3 regions of the Streptomyces sp. NPDC058525 genome follow, and region 2 is predicted to be linked to each of the others. Evidence: riboswitches for the same ligand, from Rfam matches in the RefSeq annotation. Region 2 holds a riboswitch; each other region holds the start of a gene.
The links. Region 2 has a riboswitch for cyclic di-AMP ahead of ACFWP3_RS28325 (peptidoglycan DD-metalloendopeptidase family protein). Riboswitches for the same ligand answer to the same signal wherever they lie in the genome.

Region 1 (5,372 bases), on a different contig from region 2:
TGGGCGGCGGCGAGTCCTCGCGGCTCCACAACCGCCTGGTACGCCGCGACCAGACGGCCGTCGCGGCCGGGTTCGGCATGCTGCGGCTGGCCGGAGCGCCCTCGCTGGGCTGGCTGGACGTCAAGACCTCCGGCGGCGTCGAGGTCCCGGACATCGAGGCGGCCGTGGACGAGGAGCTCGCGCGGTTCGCCGCCGAGGGCCCGACGGCCGAGGAGATGGAGCGCGCGCAGGCGCAGCTCGAGCGCGAGTGGCTGGACCGGCTGAGCACGGTCGCGGGCCGCGCCGACGAACTGTGCCGGTTCGCGGTGCTCTTCGGCGACCCGCAGCTGGCGCTGACCGCCGTCCAGCGGGTCCTGGACGTGACCGCCGAGGAAGTACAGGCGGTGGCCGCGGCCCGGCTGCGCCCGGACAACCGCGCGGTGCTGGTCTACGAGCCGCTGGCCGGCTCCGACGAGTCCGCCGGGAACGACGACGAGAACGAGGGGGCGGAGCAGTGAGCGACACCGCAGCCGTCACGATGACCTTCCACCCGCGCCCGCAGGCCGGGGAGCCGCAGCCGTGGGCCTTCCCGGCCCCCGACCGCTCGGTGCTGTCCAACGGCCTGACCCTGCTGCGCTGCCACCGGCCGGGCCAGCAGGTGATCGCGGTCGAGGTCAACCTCGCCGCCCCGCTGGACGCCGAGCCCGAGGGCCTGGACGGCGTGGCGACCATCATGGCCCGCGCCCTGTCCGAGGGCACCGACAAGCACTCGGCGGAGGAGTTCGCGGCCGAGCTGGAGCGCTGCGGCGCCACCCTCGACGCGCACGCCGACCACCCGGGCCTTCGGGTCTCCCTGGAGGTCCCGGCCTCCCGGCTGCCCAAGGCGCTCGGCCTGCTCGCCGAGGCCCTGCGCGCGCCGGCCTTCGCCGACTCCGAGGTCGACCGGCTGGTGCGCAACCGGCTCGACGAGATCCCGCACGAGCTGGCCAACCCGCAGCGCCGCGCCGCCAAGCAGCTCTCCAAGGAGCTCTTCCCGGCGAGCCTGCGCATGTCGCGTCCGCGCCAGGGCACCGAGGAGACGGTCGCCCGGATCGACTCCTCGGCCGTACGGGCCTTCTTCGAGGCCCACGTGCGCCCCGCCACGGCCACCGCGGTCGTCGTCGGCGACCTGACCGGCATCGACCTGGACGCGGTCCTCGCCGACACCCTGGGCGCCTGGACGGGCAACACCGCCGAGCCCCTCCCGGTGCCCCCGGTGACCGCCGACGACACGGGCCGCGTGGTCATCGTGGACCGGCCCGGCGCGGTCCAGACGCAGCTGCTGATCGGCCGGATCGGGCCGGACCGGCACGACCGGGTCTGGGCGGCCCAGGTGCTCGGCACGTACTGCCTGGGCGGCACCCTGACCTCCCGCCTGGACAAGGTGCTGCGCGAGGAGAAGGGGTACACGTACGGCGTGCGCGCCTTCGGCCAGGTGCTGCGCTCCACGGCCGACGGGCGGGGCGCCTCGATGCTCGCCATCAGCGGCTCGGTGGACACCCCGAACACCGCGCCGGCCCTCGAGGACCTGTGGAAGGTGCTGCGCACCCTCGCGGAGGGCGGTCTGACCGACACCGAACGGGACGTGGCGGTGCAGAACTTGGTGGGCGTGGCCCCGCTCAAGTTCGAGACGGCGGCCTCGGTCGCGGGCACGCTGGCCGACCAGGTGGAGCAGGAGCTGCCGGACGACTACCAGGCGCAGTTGTACGCGCAGCTGGCCGAGACGGGCACGGTGGAGGCCACTTCGGCGGTCGTGAAGGCCTTCCCGGCCGACCGCCTGGTCACGGTGCTCGTGGGTGACGCGGCGCAGATCGAGGAGCCGGTGCGGGCCTTGGGGATCGGCGCCGTGAGCGTCGTCACCAACTGACCCCGACCGGCGGTACGAAGAGGGCCTCTGGCGGACATGTCCGCCGGAGGCCCTTTTGTCCGTTTAGTGGAGAGGTTGCTTTTATGTGGTGTGGCGTACGCAACAAAAAGGCGCGTCTGTTTGGTGATTGACGGATGATCCGCCTAGCGTCACCTGTGCTGTCCGTCAGTTGTACCCGCCGCATCCGCGGCACCGGACAGCGATCGCCGAGTCCCCGTCAGGCGCGAGCCTGGGGAGCCGGGGACCCACATCAGTCCCTGGGGTGAATCGGACCGCCTCGCAAGAGGAGGCCCGTAGGAGACCTTCCTGCTCCGAACCCGTCAGCTAACCCGGTAGGCGAGAGGGAAGGAAAGGATCAGCCCCTTCATGGCGTTTGGCAGTCGTGCCGCCGGTAAGCACCGTGGTTCCAGCCGTTTGAGCCGCAAGACCGCCGGCTACGCCGGCATAGCCGCCCTCGCCACCACTGGTGTCGTCGGCTCCTTCGCCGCTCCGGCCTTCGCCGCGGACAACAGTGACCACCACTCCACCTCGGACAACGCGCTCGGCGCGGTCGTCGTCTCCGAGGACCTCGCGGGTGACATCGAGGACCAGGCCGCGTCCCAGCAGCGCGCCGCCGAGCACGCCGCCGCCAAGGCGCAGGCCGAGGCCGACGCGAAGCAGCGGGCCGCCGAGGCCAAGCGCCTCGCCGAGGCCAAGGCGAAGGCCGAGCGCGAGGCCGCCGAGCGCGCCGCCCGCGAGGAGGAGCGCAAGCGCCTCAACACCTTCGTCTCCCCGCTCGACAGCTCGTACGTCAGCACGCAGTACAAGGCGGGCGGCGGCATGTGGTCCTCCGGCAGCCACACCGGCATCGACTTCCACGCCGCCTCCGGCACCTCCGTCCAGGCGGTGGGCGTCGGTGTCGTGGTCGAGGCCGGCTGGGGCGGCGCGTACGGCAACAACGTCGTGATCAAGCACAACGACGGTACGTACACCCAGTACGGGCACATGTCCTCGCTGAGCGTCTCCGTCGGCCAGCAGGTCACCCCCGGCCAGCAGATCGGCCTCTCGGGCTCCACGGGCAACTCCAGCGGCCCGCACCTGCACTTCGAGGCCCGCACCGGTGCCGACTACGGCTCGGACATCGACCCGATCGCGTACCTGCGCTCGCACGGCGTCAGCCTCTGACCCGCACCCCACCGCTTCACCGAAGGCCCCGGCTCCCCGAGCCGGGGCCTTCGTGCTGCCCGCCCGATACATGTTCGTCATTTCCGGCGGCTCTCTGAAATTATCGTGTGTTGCAATAGAGTCGCAGTGCGCGCATGGACGTCACGGATATGCGCGGCTTTTGGCGTGGCAGTCGAAAATCGGAGATGGCGGAGGTCCGGTCTTGCGTATTCCCGCGCACGCGGTATGCACAGCGATCCGCGACGACATCGTCTCCGGGGTCTTCGAGCCGGGCGGCAGGCTGACCGAGGAGGTGCTGGCCCGGCGGTACGGGGTCTCGCGGGTCCCGGTCCGCGAGGCGCTGCGGACCCTGGAGTCCGAGGGGTTCGTGACCACGCGGCGGCACGCGGGCGCCTGCGTGGCCGAGCCGACCGAGCAGGAGGCCGCCGACCTCCTCGAGCTGCGGATGCTGCTGGAGCCCCTGGCGGCCGCCAGGGCGGCCCGGCGGCGCACCGAGGGCCACCTCAAGGTGCTGCGCGGGCTGGTCAGGCTGGGCCAGGAGCGGGCCAGGCGGGGCCAGGGCGAGGATCTGCGGTCGCTGGGCGGCTGGTTCCACGAGACGCTTGCGCAGGCCTCCGGGAGCCCGGGCCTGATCGCGCTGCTGACGCAGATGCGGCACAAGCTGGCGTGGATGTACGTGGTGGAGGCGCCGGCCCGGCCGGTGGACTCCTGGGCGGAGCACGGGGCGATCGTGGACGCGGTGGCGCGGGGGGACGCGGAGCGGGCGCGGACGCTGGCGGCCGTCCACGCCGACCGGGCGGCGGGCGCGCACCGGCCGCGGCCGACCGTGAGCACTTCGCAACCTGCCGTAAACATGTCGAGCGGCCGTCATTAACAGGAGCCGTATACAAAGGAGCGGTATTCGTGCGCCGCTGCCGGAATTCCGGTTGGCGTGAATTCGGTGTGCCGAAATTCCCGCGGGATGAATTCCGGCCGGTTGAATTCCGCTGCCCGAACGCGAAAGCCCGAACGCGAAAGCCGCGGCCCCCGGATGGCGGGGCCGCGGCTTTCGCGTGTGGACCGGGCGGGCCTGTGGGCCGTAGCGGTCGCGGGGGCGACGGAGGTGTCGAACCCGAAGGGTCAGACGGTCTCGGGGAGCTCTTCGAGGCCCTCGGCGACCAGCTTCGCGAGGCGGTCGAGCGCCACCTCGGCGCCCTCCGCGTCGGACGCGAGGACGATCTCCTCGCCGCCCTGGGCGCCGAGGCCCAGAACCGCCAGCATGGAGGCGGCGTTGACGGGGTCGCCGCCGGACTTCGCGATGGTCACCGGGACGCCGGAAGCGGTCGTCGCACGGACGAAGATCGAGGCGGGACGAGCGTGCAGGCCCTCGGCCCAGCCGACGTTGACGCGGCGCTCTGCCATGGTGATGCCCTTCAGGTTCTTACGGTTGTCTAGACCAGTCTCTCACGACGTCCGGAATGCTCGGACCGACCTTCGGCCCGAATCCTCCGCCGTTCGACCTTCCCCAGCTTGCATCGTTTTGCCCTAGTGTGCCTGATGCGCCGCGCGCAGGCTGCCAGGCGGTTTCCGGCCGTAAGGTAGGCCCATGACCACCGAGTCGGACCCTTCGTACCCGGCCCACTGGGAGGCGGACGTCGTCCTGCGCGACGGCTGGACCGCCCGGATCAGGCCGATCACCCCGGACGACGCGGGCCGGCTGGTCAGCTTCTACGAGCAGGTCTCCGACGAGTCGAAGTACTACCGCTTCTTCGCCCCCTACCCCCGGCTCTCCGACCGCGACGTGCACCGCTTCACGCACCACGACTACGTGGACCGCGTCGGCCTCGCGGCGACCATCGGCGGGGAGTTCATCGGCACCGTCCGCTACGACCGCATCGGCGCCGACGGCCGGCCCGCGTCGGGCCCCTCCGACGAGGCCGAGGTCGCCTTCCTCGTCCAGGACGCCCACCAGGGCCGCGGGGTGGCCTCCGCCCTCCTCGAACACATCGGCGCGGTGGCCCGGGAGCGCGGCATCCGCCGGTTCGCCGCCGAGGTGCTGCCCGCCAACACCAAAATGATCAAGGTGTTCACGGACGTCGGCTACCAGCAGAAGCGGAGCTTCGAGGACGGCTCCGTCCACCTCACCCTCGACCTCGAACCCACCGCCGAATCCCTCGCCGTGCAGCGCGCCCGTGAACAGCGCGCCGAGGCCCGCTCGGTGCAGCGGCTGCTCGCCCCCGGCTCGGTCGCGGTGATCGGAGTCAGCCGCTCCGGTGCGGGGGTGGGGGCCGCCGCCCTGCGCACCCTGCGCGACAGCGGCTTCCACGGCCACCTCTACGCGGTC
Region 2 (5,372 bases):
TCGTAGTGGTCGTGCGAGATCACCACGACGTCGACCGGGCCCAGCGAGGCCAGCGGTACGGGGACGGGGTGCAGCCGCTTGGGCCCGGCGAAGGGAAAGGGAGAGCACCGCTCTCCCCACACCGGGTCGAACAGCACGCGTCGCCCGTCGATCTCCGCGAGCACGCTGGAGTGTCCCATCCAGGTGATCCGCAGTCCGCTCGCGGGCGGCTTGGCCAGCTCCGCGAGGGTCGTCGGGTACACGGGGATGGGCGCGCCGGGGGTGCGCCGGATCCGCTGTTCCCGGTGGAAGTAGATCTTGGCGAACTCCGCCATCGACCCCGAGGGCCTGGTCCGGGCACCGAGCGGGTTCTGGAAGACGCCGTCGGCGAAGTTCGGCGAACGGTGGATCCGCTCAAGCCGTGCGCCGGACGGGTCGGCGCCGAAGGCCTCGGGCCGCAGGGCACGCAACCGCGGACGCAGGGGACGCGGGGGACGGGAGCCGGTCAAGGCGCCTCCTGGGGGGATGGGGTCGGGACGGTCGTCGGTCTACGACCATCCCAACGCACACATACACCGAAGGATTCCGCTTACGGCGCTCGTCCCCCGTCTGCTGCCCCTCCCCTACAGGGGCAGCAGGTCCGGGCGCTTCGCCTCGACGTGGTCCCCGGAGGACTCGCCGCGCAGCCGCCGCCCGATCCAGGGCACGAGGTGCTCGCGCGCCCACTGGATGTTGTCCCGGGTCACGTCCACCGAGCCGCGCGGCCGCTGCGGCGGCCAGGGCTGGTCCGGGTCGGCGGGCACCTCGAGCCCGAGCACCTGTGCGGCGCGCAGCGCCACCCGCGTGTGCCCCTCGGGCGACAGGTGCAGCCGGTCGGCGTCCCAGGCGCGCCGGTCCTGTACGGACTTCAGCGACCAGAGGTCGAGCACCGGGCAGTCGTAGCGGTCGGCGATGGCGCGCACGTGCGCGCTGTACGTCGCCACCTTGCCCCGGAGGTGCTTGAGGACCGGCACGCCCCGGGTGTCGAAGCCGGTGGTGATCATGACCAGGCCGACGGCCCCGGTGAGGTCGGCGACGGCGGCCTCGAACCGCTCCGCCACGTCGTCGGGGTCGGTGCCGGGCCGGATGATGTCGTTGCCGCCCGCGCAGAAGGTCACGAGGTCCGGCGCGAGCTCCTTGGCCCGCGGTACCTGCTCGGCCACGATCTGGTCGAGGAGCCGGCCGCGCACGGCCAGGTTCGCGTACCGGAAGTCGTGTTCGTCGCGCTGGTCGGCCAGGAGCACGGCGAGCCGGTCCGCCCAGCCGAGATGAGAATCCCCGGGTCCCGGGTCCCCCACGCCCTCGGTGAAGCTGTCCCCGATCGCCGCGTACGAGCCGATGGTCTTGAGTGTCGTCGTCGTCGCTGCCACGGGACGACATCCTTCACCCGCGCACACGACCTACGCCAACGTAAGCAGGGGTTGACGGACCGTGATCTATACCACGCGTGGGATAAGGAATAAGTACACATCAGGCCGGGACCCCCCTCGGGTCCCGGCCTGACGCGTGTCCGTGCTCCGGCGGCTGCTGCCGTCAGAGGGTGACGCCCTTCGAGCGGAGGTAGCTCACCGGGTTGACGTCCGAGCCGTAGGACGGGCCGGTGCGGATCTCGAAGTGGAGGTGCGGGCCGGTCGAGTTGCCGGTGGAGCCGGAGAGGCCGATGCGCTGCCCGGCCGTGACGCTCTGGCCGGCCGAGACGGAGAGCGAGGAGAGGTGGGCGTACTGGGAGTACTTGCCGTCCGCGTGCCTGATGACGACCTCGTTGCCGTACGATCCGGCCCAGCCGGCCGAGACCACGGTGCCCGCGCCGACGGCCTTGACGTCGGTGCCCGAGCTCGCGATGAAGTCGACGCCCGTGTGGTAGCCGGAGGACCACATGGCACCCGAGGCCCGGTACTGGGTGGATATCCCACCGCCGACCGGGGCCACGAATCCGGCGGCGCCGGGGGTCTTCGCATCGGTGGAGGAGCCGCCGCCCTGGGGCTTCTGCTTGGGCTGCGGGGCGGGGGCGGGGGCGGCCTGCCCGTCGGAGGAGCCCTCGTCGGCGGACGGGGCGCCGGTCGAGGACCGCTCGGCGGGAGCGGGAGCCGGAGCCGGAGCCGTTTCGGCCGGGGCCGCCGACTTCGCGCCGAGGGTCAGCTTCAGGCCCGGGTGGATCAGGGACGGGTCGGAGCCGACGGCCTCGCGGTTGTCGGCGTACAGCTTCTCCCAGCCGCCGGAGAGGTGGCGCTCCGCGGCGATCTTGGAGAGGTAGTCGCCGGGCACGACCGTGTAGACGGTCGGTGCGGCCTCGGCGGCGGCGGGCGCGGCCTGGAGTGCGACCGGGAGCTGCGGGGCGACGGCGGGGGCCGTGGCCGGGGCCGTGGCCGGAGCGGCGGCCGGAACCGTGGCCGCGTTGGCGCCGGCGGCACCCATGAGGGGCAGCGCGAGAGCGGCACCACCCGTGCCGGCGACGGCGAGACCGCGGGAAAGGGAACGGGACTTGGGACGGCGGTGCTTACCCTTTGCAGGCATGGCGAATTCCTCTCCGTCGCCTGCGAGGTGAGCTGTCGGGTTCGGACTGGAGATGTCCGGACGTACATGAACGTGAACGGAACATGTACGACTTCACCCCAAGCCGTTCCGGAGAAAGATCCGGGACGGCGGCTTACCTGGTTCCCCCGCTCCTGCCGCGCGCGTGAATAGTCGGGTGCGGTTTCCGGGAGGCGGCAGGATTAGGCGGTCCACCCGGATCGATCGCGAAGGTAATCGAGTCCGGCCGCGCGGAACAAGCCATGAATTCCCCGAAGGAATCACCGGGGTGAGGGATCGACGGAATTCCGGTCACCCTCCGTCTATTCCGCACCGTCAACAACCGTCCCGGCCGGGCCATTCGGCTTTAGCGATCAGGCACTCACGGTCACCGTATGATCTGGCTCACGGGGCCGTGCCCGATCTCGCCGCCGGGTATGGCAAGTTGGAGCCAACCAGCTCAATACGGACAAGATGTCCCATGACGAAGCGGAGGAGTTCCTTTGACCCAGCAGATACAGGAGCCGGAACTGTCCGGAGTGCGCAATTTCCGCGATGTGGGTGGATTGTCAACTTCTGACGGACGACGGGTCGGGCCGGGACGACTGTTCCGAAGCGGACATCTCGCACATGCCACCGAAACCGATGCGGAGTTCCTCGCCTCGCTCGGGCTCCACACCATCTTCGACTTCCGCAACGACGCCGACCACGCCCTGGAGGGGCCGGACGTCGTCCTCCCCGGGGTGCGGAACGTCAACATCCCGCTCTCGGACCCGGCCGACGGACGCGAGTTCTGGGCCATGGTCCGCGAGGGCGCGCTCGACCAGCTCCGCTCGGTCCTGGGCGACGGCAAGGCCGCGGCCCGGATGGCGCAGTCGTACCGCACGATCATCCGGCACCGCACGGCCGAGCACAGCCGGGTGGTGCGCGCCCTCGCCGAGGACAGCGTCCCCGCCCTGCTGCACTGCGCGGCCGGCAAGGACCGGGCGGGCCTGTCGGTCGCCGTCGTCCTGCTCGCGCTCGGCGTCGAGCGGGAGGCGATCGTCGCGGACTACCTGGAGTCGAACGCCCCGCACCGCCGCTACCGGGTGCGCCGCAGCAGCGAATCGCAGGAGGCCCGCTCCCCCGAGGTGATGGAGCTCCTCGCCCCGCTCTTCGACGCCCGGGCCGAGTACCTGACGGCGGCCTTCGACACCATCGACGAGCAGTGGGGCGGACGCGAGGGCTACCTCGCGGAGGGTCTCGGGCTCACGCCCGAGACCCTCGCCCGGCTCCGGGACCGGCTGCTGGTCTGACGCCCCGCCCGCCCCACCGCCTGCCGGAGCAGGCCGTCACCGGTTGCCGACGGCCTGCTTCACCAGGGTCCTGCCGAATTCCCACATCAGCCCCGACCCGCCGTGCGCCTCGTCCATGACCTCGCGGAAGGCGCCGACGAACCGGTCGACGTCCCGCTCGTCCACGATCAGCGGCGGGATCAGCTTGATCACCTCCAGGTGGTCCCCGGACACCTGGGTGAGGATCCGGTGCTTCTGCAGCAGCGGCACCACGACCATCTGCGCGAAGAGGCCCTTGCGGGCGGCCTGGAGCATGGCCCACCGGCTGCGCAGCCCCAGCGAGGACGGCCGGCCGAACTCGATGCCGATCATCAGCCCGCGCCCCCGCACCTCGTGCAGCAGCTCGTACTCGTCCACCAGGGCCGCGAGCCGGCCGCGCAGCAGGTCGCCCGTGGCCCGGGCGTGCGCGACGATCTCCTCGTCCTCCATGACCGACAGCACCGCCAGTCCGGCCGCCATCGCCTGGGCGTTGGAGCCGAAGCTGGCGGAGTGCACGAGCACCCGGTCCATGGACGAGTAGACCTTCTTGAAGATCCAGTCCTTCCCCAGGGTCGCGCCGACCGGCACGTAGCCGCCCGAGAGTGCCTTGGCCACGCACACCAGGTCGGGCTCCACGCCCGGCTCGTGCTGGTACGCGTAGAAGTCACCGGTCCGTCCGAGGCCGGTCTGCACCTCGTCCGCGATCAGCAGCGCCTTGTGGCGGTGCAGCAGTTCCTGCGCGGCGGGCAGGAACCCGGGCGGGGCGGCGAGAACGCCCTTGCCCTGGATCGGCTCGACGACGAGGGCCGCCACGTCGCCCTTGCGCAGTTCCCGCTCCAGGGCGCCCAGATCCCCGAGGGCGATCTTCGTATCGGGCAGCAGGGGTGCGAAGCCGTCCCGGAAGCCGCCCTCGCCGTTCACCGAGAGCGAGCCCGTGGTGAGCCCGTGGAAGGCGTGGTCGCAGTAGAGGACCCTGGGCCGGCCGGTGGCGTACCGGGCGAACTTCAGGGCCGTCTCCACCGCCTCGGTGCCGCTGTTGCCGAAGAAGACCCGGTCCAGGTGGGGGCTGTACGAGAGCAGCTTCTCGGCCAGCAGCCCGGGCAGCGGCTGGCAGTCGAAGCGGGTGAGGTCGGCGAGCCCGGCGTCCAGGACGTCGTGCAGGGCCCGGCGGACCACCGGGTGGTGCCGGCCCAGGCCCATCACCCCGAACCCGGCCAGCATGTCGAGGTAGTCGTTGCCCTCGGCGTCCCAGAAGTGGGCGCCCTCGGCCCGCTCGTAGACCTTGTCGAAACCGATGGTGTGCAGCATCCGCGGCAGTTGGTGGTTGAGGTGCCGGGCGTGCAGCTCGTACCGCTCGCCGCCGCGCTCGGCCAGCAGGGCGCCGAGGTCGAAGCCCTTGGCCCGGCCGCCCGCCGCCTCCCCTCCCGGTGGCGGCGTCATGCCGACGCGTCCCGGTTTCCGCCGATCGTCTCCCGCGCCGCGCGCAGGGACTCCTTGAGGGAGCCCATGGTGGCGAGGACGGCGGTGGGC
Region 3 (5,372 bases), on a different contig from region 2:
AGGCGCCGACGGGAGTTGTGACAATCGTTCGAAGGCCGCTAGGTTCTGCCGTTACCCCGCCGTTATGCGAAAGGTGCAGCATCATGCGTTCCGGGAACGGCCGCCACAGACGCCCCCGCCAGGTGCCCGCGATAGTCGTCACCGCCGGAGTCACAGGCTCCGCGCTGGCACTGCCGCTGCTCGCCGCCACCAACGCCAGTGCGGCCGACACGTCCACGTGGGACAAGGTCGCCGAGTGCGAGAGTGGCGGCGCCTGGAGCGCGAACTTCGGCAGCGGCCAGTACGGCGGCCTGCAGTTCACCCAGGAGCAGTGGAGCAACGCCGGCGGACTCGACTTCGCCGCGCGGGCCGACCTGGCGAGCCGTTCCCAGCAGATCGCCGTGGCCGAGCGGGTGCTGGCCTCCCAGGGCCCGCAGGCCTGGCCGCTGTGCGCGGCCTCGGCCGGGCTGGACGGCCAGGGCCCCGCCGCCGAGGTCGACCCCGGCCTGCCGGGCGGATCCCAGGCCGGCACCGCGCCGTCCCGCCCGGACCACAGCGTGCCCACCACCGGGGCCGGCAAGCCGTCCACGGACTTCGGCGCTCCCACACAGCCCGCGCCGAGCCCGTCCTTCGCGCTCCCCGACGGCCCGCTCGCGCCCTCCCTCGGACTGCCCGTCATGCCCTCGCCGGACGACCCGTCCACGGCGCCCGCCCCGGTGGAGCCCACCGAGCCGACCGCCCCCGTGAGCCCCGACGCGCCCACCACGCCGCCCACCACGCCGCCCGTCACCCCGCCGACCACCCCGGGCCAGCCCCCGGTCACCGGCGCCCCCGTGACCCCGGCCGACCCGACGGCCCCGGCCGCCCCCGGAACCCCCGAGGCCTCGCCCGACCCCACCGCGCCTCCCGTGACCGCCCCCGAGGGCAGCGGCAAGCACCGCGGTGCGCCCGCGCTCGAGGCCCCCGGCCCGTCTGACACCCCGTCGGAGCCCACGTACACCGTCAAGGCGGGCGACAGCCTGACCGCCATCGCGGACGCCAAGGGGCTCAAGGGCGGCTGGAACGCCCTCTACGAGGCCAACGAGCAGGTCATCGGCGAGGATGCCGATCTGATCAAGCCCGGTCAGAACCTGGATCTAACTGCCGAATAAGGGCACTTCGGGCGGCCGGAAAGAGCTGATTGTCCGTTTTCTGTAAGTGAGACATGTGTCTCTTCCGGTCAACTGGCGTGTCCCACCCGGGGGCTGCCGCAAACCCCGCCCTCACCTGCGCAAACACCCGTACGAGGAGCGCAAGTAGGGCCCGTTTCTCCCCGATGCCGCTCGTTGAACATCGGGGAGAGACCTGTCTACCTTCTGAATCGCTCGCCACCGCGAGCTCCTTCGACCGCATCGCCGAATCCTGCCGGCGGACGGGGGGAACAGTCGTCGCGTCAAGCGCCGAAGGCAGGAGCGGGGGAACCAAGGTAGGCGCCGGGAGCGGCCGTTGAGAGACGGTCACGCCACCGGCTAGGGGTTAAGACGTGCGCTAGGTCGCACGGCCGGGCAACTCACTCGCCCGAACCCGACAGCTCACCTCGTAGGCGTCGGTGAGGAGAAACTCCATGCTGCTTTCCGGCAAGGGCAAGCACCGCCGCGGTACCGCCATTGAGCGGACGGCACGCCTCGTCACGCTCGCCGGTGTCGCCGGTGTGGCCGTCGCCGCTCCCCTGATGGCCGCGGGCACCGCCAGCGCCGCCACCGCGTCCGAGTGGGACAAGGTCGCGCAGTGCGAGTCCGGTGGCAACTGGGCCATCAACACGGGCAACGGCTACTACGGCGGACTGCAGTTCTCGTCCTCCACCTGGGCCGCGTTCGGTGGCAAGTCGTACGCCCCGCAGGCCAACCAGGCCTCGAAGGCCCAGCAGATAGCCGTCGCGGAGAAGGTCCTCAAGGGCCAGGGCAAGGGCGCCTGGCCGCACTGCGGCAAGGGCCTGTCGAACTCCTCCTACACCGGCGGCGGCGCGACCGAGGCCGCCCCCAAGCAGGAGAAGAAGACCGAGCCCAAGAAGACCCAGCCGAAGAAGACCGAGCCGAAGAAGACGGAGCCGAAGCGCGCCGAGGCCCCGGTCACCCGCTCCGAGCGCACCGAGACCCCGGCCCCGAAGACCGGCAACGGCTCGTACGAGGTGAAGTCCGGCGACACCCTGGGCACCATCGCCGAGGCGAACGGCGTGCAGGGCGGCTGGCAGAAGCTGTTCGAGCTGAACAAGGACATCGTCTCGGACGCCGACCTGATCTTCCCGGGTCAGAAGCTGAAGCTCAGCTGAACACTGCGGCAATAGCCGCGGCATCGCAGAGCAACAGGCAGCACCACGCACCACCACACCGCCCGGCGCGTCTCCCCCCACGCGCCGGGCGGTGGCGCGTGCGCGGGCGCAACCGTGATGATCAAGAGTCCTATGTCCCGGAAGAGGGGTATTCGGACCCTTTTTCGTCCCAGGACCCGAGCGGTCGGCGGGCCCAGTGCCCGGAGCCGGTTAGGCTCTAGGCGGCAAGGCCATCCCACGGCCTGATGCCACCGCACATCCAGCGTCACATCCCAGAAGGAGATGCTCGTGCCGTCCATCGACGTCGTCGTAGCCCGGGAAATCCTGGACTCCCGAGGCAACCCCACGGTCGAGGTCGAGGTGGGCCTCGACGATGGCAGCACCGGCCGTGCTGCAGTTCCGTCCGGCGCCTCCACCGGTGCCTTCGAGGCCATCGAGCTCCGTGACGGTGACCCCAACCGTTACATGGGCAAGGGTGTCGAGAAGGCCGTCCTCGCCGTCATCGAGCAGATCGGCCCGGAGCTCGTCGGCTACGACGCCACCGAGCAGCGCCTGATCGACCAGGCCATGTTCGACCTGGACGCCACCGACAACAAGGGCTCGCTCGGCGCCAACGCCATCCTCGGCGTGTCCCTCGCCGTCGCGCACGCCGCGTCCGAGGCCTCGGACCTGCCGCTCTTCCGCTACCTCGGCGGCCCGAACGCGCACCTGCTGCCCGTTCCGATGATGAACATCCTCAACGGCGGGTCGCACGCCGACTCCAACGTGGACATCCAGGAGTTCATGATCGCCCCGATCGGCGCGGAGTCCTTCTCCGAGGCGCTGCGCTGGGGTGCGGAGGTCTACCACACCCTCAAGAAGGTCCTGCACACCAAGGGCCTGTCCACCGGTCTCGGTGACGAGGGCGGCTTCGCCCCGAACCTGGAGTCCAACCGCGCCGCGCTCGACCTCATCGTCGAGGCCATCAAGCAGGCCGGCTACACCCCGGGCAAGGACATCGCGCTCGCGCTCGACGTCGCCGCGTCCGAGTTCTACAAGGACGGCAAGTACGAGTTCGAGGGCCAGTCCCGCTCGGCCGCCGAGATGACCGAGTACTACGAGGAGCTCGTCTCCGCGTACCCGCTCGTCTCCATCGAGGACCCGCTGTACGAGGACGACTGGGCCGGCTGGAAGGTCATCACCGACCGCCTCGGCGCCAAGGTCCAGATCGTCGGCGACGACCTCTTCGTCACCAACCCGGAGCGCCTGGCCCGCGGCATCGAGGAGGGCTCCGCGAACGCCCTGCTCGTGAAGGTGAACCAGATCGGTTCGCTGACCGAGACCCTCGACGCCGTCGAGATGGCCCAGCGCAACGGCTTCAAGTGCATGATGTCGCACCGCTCCGGCGAGACCGAGGACGTCACCATCGCCGACCTCGCCGTCGCCGTGAACTGCGGTCAGATCAAGACCGGCGCCCCGGCCCGCTCGGACCGCGTCGCCAAGTACAACCAGCTGCTGCGCATCGAGGAGATCCTCGACGACGCCGCGGTGTACGCGGGCCGCAGCGCGTTCCCCCGCTTCAAGGGCTAACCACGCTCTCGCCTCCGTACGTCCCCGCACTCGGTCCCGTACCGTGTGCGGGGACGTAGTGCGTAGTGCGTACACAGGGGAGGCGGATCAATGGCCGGGAACCGGGATCGGTTCTCCACCTTCTCGACCGCGACCAGGCTCAAGCAGCTCGGCGAGCGGACCGCCGCGCATGTCTACCGCTCGCAGTCGCGCCGCCAGGTCCGCCGCAGCCGGCTCACCGGCCGCGCCGCGCTCCTGGTGCTCGTCCTCTGTACCCTGGTCGTCGCCCTCGCGTATCCGATGCGCCAGTACGTGTCCCAGCGCTCGGAGATCGCGGAGCAGCAGCGGGCCGCGGCCGCCGCGCGGGAGCGCCTGGAGCGGCTCCGCGACGAGAAGGCCCGCTGGCAGGACGACGCCTACGCGGAGCAGCAGGCGCGCAAGCACCTGCACTTCCTGCGCCCGGGGGAGATCGGCTACATCATGACCGACCCGGGGGCCCAGGCGGCGGCCGAGCGGCACCGGACCGGCCAGGCCGGCTCCGACCGCCCCTGGTACTCCAACGTGTGGGACGGAGTGGACAAGGCCGACCGCCCCGGCGACTGAGCCGGTCCGCACCCGTACCGCACCGCATCCGTACCGCACACCGCACCGCACCGCATCCGTACCGCAGTACCCATCCACGAGAACGAAGAGACTTCCTCCAGGCATGCAGACGCCCCCGCCCCAGACCGACCGGACCGAGCCGACCGACGCGGACATCGAGGCGTTCGAGCAGCAGCTCGGCCGCCCGCCGCGCGGGCTGCGCGCCATCGCCCACCGCTGCCCCTGCGGTCAGCCGGACGTGGTCGAGACCGCGCCGCGGCTCCCCGACGGCACCCCCTTCCCGACGCTGTACTACCTGACGTGCCCGCGCGCGGCCTCCGCGATCGGCACGCTGGAGGCCAACGGCGTGATGAAGGAGATGCAGGCCCGGCTCGGCGAGGACCCCGAGCTCGCCGCCGCCTACCAGGCCGCGCACGAGGACTACATCCGGCGCCGCGACGCCATCGAGGTGCTCCAGGGCTTCCCCAGCGCCGGCGGCATGCCGGACCGGGTCAAGTGCCTGCACGTGCTGGTCGGCCACTCGCTGGCGGCGGGCCCGGGCGTGAACCCGCTCGGCGACGAGGCCATCGCGATGTTGCCGGAGTGGTGGGCCAAGGGCGCCTGCGTCACCCCGTGCGGCGGCAAGGCGGACGAGGAGCCCTCGGCGTGACCCGGGTCGCGGCCGTCGACTGCGGCACGAACTCCATCCGCCTCCTGGTCGCCGACTGCGACACCGCCACCGGTGAGCTGACCGAGCTGGACCGGCGGATGACGGTAGTCCGCCTCGGCCAGGGAGTGGACAAGACCGGCCGGCTCGCGCCGGAGGCGCTGGAGCGCACCTTCGCGGCCTGCCGGGAGTACGCGGCGGTCATCAAGGAGCTCGGCGCGGAGAAGATCCGCTTCGTGGCGACCTCGGCCTCCCGGGACGCGGAGAACCGCGCCGACTTCGTCCGGG

Region 1: linked by a shared signal. The riboswitch ahead of ACFWP3_RS04630 (M23 family metallopeptidase) and the one ahead of ACFWP3_RS28325 (peptidoglycan DD-metalloendopeptidase family protein) in region 2 are both predicted to bind cyclic di-AMP.
Region 3: linked by a shared signal. The riboswitch ahead of ACFWP3_RS25480 (transglycosylase family protein) and the one ahead of ACFWP3_RS28325 (peptidoglycan DD-metalloendopeptidase family protein) in region 2 are both predicted to bind cyclic di-AMP.

Annotation. Positions count from the first base shown of each region.
Region 1 is NZ_JBHXNP010000005.1:133,922-139,293, forward strand. It holds gene ACFWP3_RS04620 (M16 family metallopeptidase) at 1-497, shown strand, start outside; gene ACFWP3_RS04625 (M16 family metallopeptidase) at 518-1,885, shown strand; cyclic di-AMP (ydaO/yuaA leader) riboswitch at 2,080-2,239, shown strand; gene ACFWP3_RS04630 (M23 family metallopeptidase) at 2,252-3,049, shown strand; gene ACFWP3_RS04635 (GntR family transcriptional regulator) at 3,252-3,923, shown strand; gene ACFWP3_RS04640 (HPr family phosphocarrier protein) at 4,169-4,450, opposite strand; gene ACFWP3_RS04645 (GNAT family N-acetyltransferase) at 4,635-5,372, shown strand, end outside.
Region 2 is NZ_JBHXNP010000071.1:39,663-45,034, forward strand. It holds gene ACFWP3_RS28315 (MBL fold metallo-hydrolase) at 1-488, opposite strand, end outside; gene ACFWP3_RS28320 (SGNH/GDSL hydrolase family protein) at 603-1,388, opposite strand; gene ACFWP3_RS28325 (peptidoglycan DD-metalloendopeptidase family protein) at 1,552-2,532, opposite strand; cyclic di-AMP (ydaO/yuaA leader) riboswitch at 2,537-2,739, opposite strand; gene ACFWP3_RS28330 (tyrosine-protein phosphatase) at 3,033-3,824, shown strand; gene ACFWP3_RS28335 (aspartate aminotransferase family protein) at 3,861-5,282, opposite strand; gene hpnH (adenosyl-hopene transferase HpnH) at 5,279-5,372, opposite strand, start outside.
Region 3 is NZ_JBHXNP010000059.1:15,610-20,981, reverse strand. It holds gene ACFWP3_RS25485 (transglycosylase family protein) at 84-1,130, shown strand; cyclic di-AMP (ydaO/yuaA leader) riboswitch at 1,407-1,579, shown strand; gene ACFWP3_RS25480 (transglycosylase family protein) at 1,583-2,287, shown strand; gene eno (phosphopyruvate hydratase) at 2,570-3,856, shown strand; gene ACFWP3_RS25470 (septum formation initiator family protein) at 3,947-4,438, shown strand; gene ACFWP3_RS25465 (DUF501 domain-containing protein) at 4,542-5,087, shown strand; gene ACFWP3_RS25460 (exopolyphosphatase) at 5,084-5,372, shown strand, end outside.